One region of the Methylophilus sp. DW102 genome, then DNA from elsewhere that is predicted to be linked to it. Evidence: riboswitches for the same ligand, from Rfam matches in the RefSeq annotation. Region 1 holds a riboswitch; the other holds the start of a gene.
What was found. A riboswitch is a leader RNA that binds a small molecule or an ion and turns the genes downstream of it on or off. The one in region 1 is predicted to bind cobalamin.
Positions count from the first base shown of each region.

Region 2: another riboswitch for cobalamin. It lies ahead of nrdA (class 1a ribonucleoside-diphosphate reductase subunit alpha); the one in region 1 lies ahead of AACH41_RS12855 (TonB-dependent receptor).

Region 1 is NZ_AP029023.1:2,703,524-2,706,923, forward strand. It holds gene AACH41_RS12840 (DUF2237 domain-containing protein) at 1-5, shown strand, start outside; gene AACH41_RS12845 (cell division protein ZapA) at 289-591, opposite strand; gene AACH41_RS12850 (hypothetical protein) at 594-830, opposite strand; cobalamin riboswitch at 921-1,133, shown strand; gene AACH41_RS12855 (TonB-dependent receptor) at 1,270-3,201, shown strand; gene AACH41_RS12860 (TonB-dependent receptor) at 3,271-3,400, shown strand, end outside.
Region 2 is NZ_AP029023.1:965,391-968,790, forward strand. It holds gene AACH41_RS04545 (TonB-dependent receptor) at 1-830, shown strand, start outside; cobalamin riboswitch at 1,113-1,335, shown strand; gene nrdA (class 1a ribonucleoside-diphosphate reductase subunit alpha) at 1,468-3,400, shown strand, end outside.

The DNA.
Region 1 (3,400 bases):
GATAACAAGACAAAGGTGCGAGAGGGGATGTGCTAAGGGGTTACCTGAGCCGCTAATCCTGAACCAAAAAAGTTCAGGTGGTAACAGCCTAAGGTACATTAGGTTCGCACGCCAAGGGCGTCTTAAAAGACCGCCCAACTTAGTGCGATCGCACCGCACCTGATGAGCCGAAACCTATAACAAAGACTAGTTCAAGGAATTTTGGACTCAGGCAACGCCTTAGCACACCACTTTTATGATACGTCATTTAATACTAATGACGGTTAAAATTTTGTGAAATGAAGCGGATTACAATAATTTGTGCTGGCCGGACAAAACATCATCGATCTGCTGCTGCATGGTAGAAATGCGCTTTTTCACATCGCCCACATCAACCCCGCCGCTACGCGTATTCAACAACTCATGGGTAATGTTCAGCGCGGCCATGATCGCAATGCGCTCCACACTCACCATCTTGCCCACATCACGAATTTCGCGCATTTTACCATCAAGGTAACCCACCGCCTGCAATAAAATGTCGCGCTCTTCGTCGGTACAGGTCACGCTAAACGCGCGGCCCATGATCTCGATATCAATCGGCTGCTTGGCCATGACTAACGACCTTCCTCAGGCAATGCCGACAACAACCGCTCCAGCTGTACACTGGCTTGCGTCATGTTCAGCTTTAGAGATTGTGACTCCTGATGCAAACGCGTGACCTCCTGACGTAACTCCACGTTTTCGTCACGCAGCTGGCTGCACAAAGCAATCAGCTTCGTCACACGCTCTTCAAGACTTTTCAAATCGGCATCCATCAGTCCATTATCTTTTAAAAAAACGAGTGTGGTCAATAGCTAAGCGCATTTTTTCAAAGTAAATTAAGAATTTGAAGCCCCTCGCAAGATACCATGCAACTGGTCAAAGTCACTGCTTTAGACTAGAATGCCGAACAGTTGTCAGGTGCCTGCGTCTGCGTTCTTGCAGACAAGGGTGAAACTGGGAAACAGGTGCGCGAACCTCGTTCGCAATGCCTGTGCTGCCCCCGCAACGGTAAGCAAGTGCGGGTCTATCCATATGCCACTGAGTAAAAACTTGGGAAGGCGATAGACCAAGACTTGCCAGCCCGGAGACCGGCCTTACAACCCAATTGCAATACCGCGGGGTGACGGTGTCTGATCATAATGAATGCATGGCTTGCCAACAAGCGATGCATTTATTCATTTTCTGTCGATTCCCCGGTATTGAAAGTAAACCCACATGCGGGGTCGCATGTGATACAGGGATAAGAAAATGAAAAAAAAGCTTTTTTATAGCGTCATGGCTACGCTATTCGCATCACCCGTCTTTGCTGAAGATTTAGAACTAGACTCAGTGAGTGTTAAATCTTCGGGCTTTGAGCGCAAAGAATCACAAACCACTTATGCCAGCGAAATTCATACAGCAAAACAAATTGCAGCATCAGGAGCCAGTACTCTCTTCGACTATCTTGCACAACAGAGCTCATTGAACATTAGCTCCAACTTCGGTAGCAAAGCCACACCAAGCATAAACTTACGCGGCTATGGGAGTGAAAATGGCTATCAAAATGTAGTGATTACCGTTGATGGTCAACGCTTAAATAATATCGACATGAGCCCACAACTATTGGTTGGCATTCCTCTTGCAAACATTGAAAGAATAGAGATCAGCAAAGGGAGTGGGTCAGTACTTTACGGTGATGGCGCAACAGCAGGCGCCATACAGATTTACACGAAAAGCCGAAACGGGGCCTCTGTCATGACCAGTGCTGGTAATTATGGGCAACGCAATCATGCTATTAGTGCTGGGTTTTCTAGTGAGCACATAGATTTATCGGCGAGTGCATCGCATGATAGTCACGACGGGTTTAGCGCCAAAGATAGAACAGGCCACCGCGATGCATACGACTCAAATACTCAACAAGTAAAACTTAGGATCAAACCAACAGAGCAACTAGCTGTTTATGCACAAGGCTCCAGCACTAAAAACGATCTGCGTTATCCCAATCCGATGTCCAAAGCACAATTTGAGGACAATCCATCCCAAAATGGTCGCCCGGCTACGTCATATACCCATCAGGAACTTAACTCAGACCAGTGGCAGATTGGCTTGGACTACCAGATCAATACAGATTCATCGATAGAGATTACTCACTTTCGTGAGGATAAAGCATCTATCTATCCGAGCTATCGGCCTCATTATGACTATGAAGGCACTAAAGCGACTTACAAGTACACGAATGATCAATGGTCAGTGATTTCGGGCTTCCAAGATTTTAATGGAGCAATTAAAACATCCTCAGATCTCACGAAAAAGAATAACCACGGATTGTTCATATCATCAGAATTCAAACCGCAATCCATTAAAGACCTTAGACTATCTGCGGGATTACGCAAAGAACAGGTCTCTTACACTTATACCCCGAATGGAGGAGACTCCCTCAATCGCTCCATCCAATTGAGCGCATGGGACCTAGGTGCCAACTACCAATTGATGCCGTCCCTCTCATTATTTAGCAATTACAACTACGCTTTTGAAGCTCCAGACATTAATCGATTTTTCGGTTATGACGCGTCATTCAACGTTGTTTTCAATGGATTCATCAAACCACAAAAAGTGAGAACACTGAACATTGGTCTCAACCACACAACTACAAACAACCACCTCAAATTAAGCGCTTTCAGAGCCAATTTGGATAACGAGATTTATTATGACCCATCTGTACTTGGTATAAATACCAACTTAGACAAGAGCCATAAACTCGGCTTTGAGTTACAAGATATTTATCACCTGAGTAATGAGCTTAATGTAGGCCTGATTTATACATACACCAAGGCCATTATTGACAGGGAGCTTCAAGAAAGCGGCACCCTCATCAAAGATAAGAATCTGCCAGGCGCCCCCAGACAGTCTCTCGTTGCAAATATTAATTGGAAAATATTTACAAACACCAACCTGAATCTCAATCATGTTTGGCGCTCACAAGCTTACGTTTATAACGATTTTTTAAACAATGCTACGCAAAGGCAAAGTCGTTATGAGTCAACCAATCTTTCGTTAAATGTTAAGGTGCAGCAATACACCGTTTTTGCTGCAGTCAATAATTTATTTGAGCATCAAAACAATATTCAAACAGCAGTTGACTCTCTCTACCCAATAGATTTTGTTCGTACTTGGCGAGTAGGCCTAAAAGCCGACTTTTAATTCCATTGTTGATTAGCGTCACTCACGCCCCCTCTTGAGTGCCCTCCAACACTTGCTAAGGAAAATCAAATGAAAAAAAGAACATTATTAGGCACTATCACAACGATCTCTTTTAACATCTATGCCGCAGACAACACACTGACTTCCCTGGATGAAGTCGTAGTTACCTCCAGCAGAACGCCACAATCAACCAAAACAG
Region 2 (3,400 bases), 1.3 Mb from region 1:
ATCCCTGGCAACCTTTGCACGTTTCCGCAGGTGTTCGTAACGACCACCATGAACTCACGGGTACTCAAGGCAGCAGTTGGTCACATTCCGGACTCAGTTCCAACATTTCGGGTGAGTTGGCTGTGGTGCCTGAGCTGTTAACAGTGAAAGCGGGTTATTCTGAGGTGTTTAGCGGTAGCCAGATGGCAGAAAACTTTATCATGAACACGGCATGGAACTACGGCCGTGGTCCAAAAGCCACCAAAGCAGATAACTATTTCTTTGGTTTGCAAAGCCGTTTTTATGGCTTTACTGCCGATGCCAAGGTATTTGAAACGCAGATAGACAATGCGCGTGCGGCCCGGTTTGCTGTCAACAGCGGCGTATTGGCCAGAGATGTACGCACACGTGGATATGAGCTTGGTCTGGCTTACCAGTGGGAGCAGAGTTTTGCCCGTGCAAGACTGGCAGATATTGATGTGACGATTGACGGTGCGCCTACCGACAGCGATACAGGTAATTACTTGGCAACACCGGTTGGCGAGATTTTATATGTGACCGTGGGACATCATTTTCCGTCTGTCAACGTGACCGTCGGCGGCGATGCAGAGTTTGCGCAAAAGTACAATAAAGTCAGCGCAGGTACGTTATCGTTCCCGTCGTATGAAGTGTTTAATCTCTATGCCGAATATCAACCTCAGTGGACAGTTAAAACCAAGTGGCGCGTGGATGTGCGTAATTTGTTTGATGATGCCTACGCGGACCGTGCTACCTATCAAGGCTTTGGGACCGTCACGCCACTTTATCAGCCAGGGCGTAGCGTGCTGTTCAGTGTGGCTGCCACTTTTTAGTCGGTTGAAAACCATGTATTACGCCATGATCAAGTGAAAAAAATCCTTGTGAGAGTGCAGGCTGGCCTTCTGGGAAGGGCCTGCACGCAAAAGCCTATAACATCGTCATTTTCAAAAATCTGCTGCATGTATTTGCGTTAAAAACACCAGGCGTGCAAGCACATTTTGTGCGCGGCAAATCGTTAAAAAATATTCCCCAATAAAAACAACCAGTTGCCCGTTGTCAATCAAAATAAATCAATATATTGTGTTTTCTTCAATTGAAAAGCCATAGATATTGTTTTATAGTCGCATCCATACGGTACGCTGAAGAGTGTCCTCTTCTGTGTTTAATAGGGAACCTGGTGCGTGAAACTGCGCAGGAATCACTAAACCAGGGCTGCCCCCGCAACTGTGATCAGCGAGTTGTTTGCTGCAATCGACGCCACTGAGTAAATTCGGGAAGGCACAAGCAAATAATGGTGACCTGAGAGCCAGGAGACCTACCGTGATTTTTTTCTTGTTAACGTTTGAGGCGGGGTGTCCTCGGCAGATACGATTTTTCAGAATCGGGCTTGATATTGGGGTTGCTCGGCCTGAAAAATGTTGTCTATGCCACTTGTCGGGTCACCTTCGCTGCCGGAATTGGGAGCCCATAATGTCACAATACGAATCCATGCAGGCCACGAAACGCGATGGCCGCAAGGAACCTATTAACCTCGACAAAATACATCGCGTCATTGATTGGGCCGCACAAGGCCTCAATAATGTCTCGGTGTCACAAGTTGAATTGCGCTCCCATATCCAGTTTTATGATGGTATCCGCACCGACGATATCCATGAAACCATCATCAAATCTGCTGCCGACCTGATTTCGGAAGAAACCCCGGATTACCAGTACCTGGCTGCACGCCTGAATATTTTTCACCTGCGCAAAATTGCTTATGGCCAGTTTGAGCCACCGCATTTGTTTGACCATGTGACCAACCTGACCGCGCTGGGCAAATACGATCCGCACCTGCTCAAGGATTACAGCCGCGAAGAGTTTGATACGCTGAATGGCTATCTGGACCACTGGCGCGATATGAATTTCTCTTACGCCGCTGTCAAGCAGCTTGAGGGCAAATATCTGGTACAAAACCGCGTCACCAAAAAGATCTACGAGAGCCCGCAGTTCCTTTACATTCTGGTGGCGATGAGCCTGTTTGCCAACTACAAGGGCCAGGCACGCCTCGATTACATCAAGCGTTTTTATGATGCGGTGTCTACCTTCAAGATCTCACTGCCGACGCCAATTATGTCTGGCGTGCGGACGCCGACACGCCAGTTCAGCTCTTGCGTGCTGATTGAGTGTGACGACAGCCTGGACAGTATCAACGCCACCTCCAGCGCGATTGTGAAGTATGTGTCGCAGCGCGCCGGTATCGGCGTCAACGCGGGCCGTATCCGTGCGCTGGGCAGTGAAATCCGTGGTGGTGAAGCACAGCACACCGGCTGCCTGCCGTTCTACAAGTTGTTCCAGTCTGCGGTCAAATCCTGCTCACAGGGCGGCGTGCGCGGCGGGGCGGCGACGTTGTTCTACCCATTGTGGCACCTTGAGGTTGAATCCCTGCTGGTCCTCAAAAACAACCGCGGCGTGGAAGAAAACCGCGTGCGCCACCTCGACTACGGCGTGCAGATCAACCGCCTCATGTACCAGCGCCTGATCAAAGGTGAACAGATCACCTTGTTCTCGCCGCATGATGTGCCCGGTCTGTATGACGCGTTCTTTGCCGATCAGGATACCTTTGAGCGCCTCTACACCCAGTACGAAGCCGATGACAGCATCCGCAAGCGCAGCTTGCCTGCAGTAGACTTGTTCTCGCTCATGATGCAAGAGCGCGCCGGTACCGGCCGTATCTACATCCAGAACGTGGACCATTGCAACACACATAGCCCGTTTGATCCGGCCGTTGCACCGGTGCGCCAGTCCAACCTGTGTATGGAAATCGCACTGCCGACCAAGCCACTCAATGACATCAACGACACCGAAGGCGAAATTGCGCTGTGTACCCTGTCAGCATTTAACCTGGGCGCGCTGGAATCGCTGGACGAGCTCGAAGGTCTGGCCGACCTCGTGGTTCGTGCATTAGATGCCTTGCTCGAATACCAGGATTACCCAGTCAAAGCCGCGCTCAACGCCACCAATAAGCGCCGTTCATTGGGCGTGGGCGTGATCAATTATGCCTATTACCTGGCCAAAAACGGCACCAGCTATACTGACGATGCTGCGCTGGGCCTGACCCACCGTACCTTTGAGGCGATTCAGTACTATCTGCTAAAAGCGTCCGTACAACTGTCTCGCGAGTTTGGCGCGTGTGGTGCGTTTAACGAGACCACTTATGCCAAAGGCATTTTGCCGATTGATACCTACAAAAAAGACCTGGATGCCGTGTGCAACGAGCCGCTGCGTCTGGATTGGGAAAGCCTGCGCAAGGAAATCCAGAAAGATGGCTTGCGCAATTCCACGCTGACGGCGCTGATGCCTTCCGAGACTTCCAGCCAGATTGCCAATGCCACCAACGGCATTGAGCCACCGCGTGGCCTGGTCT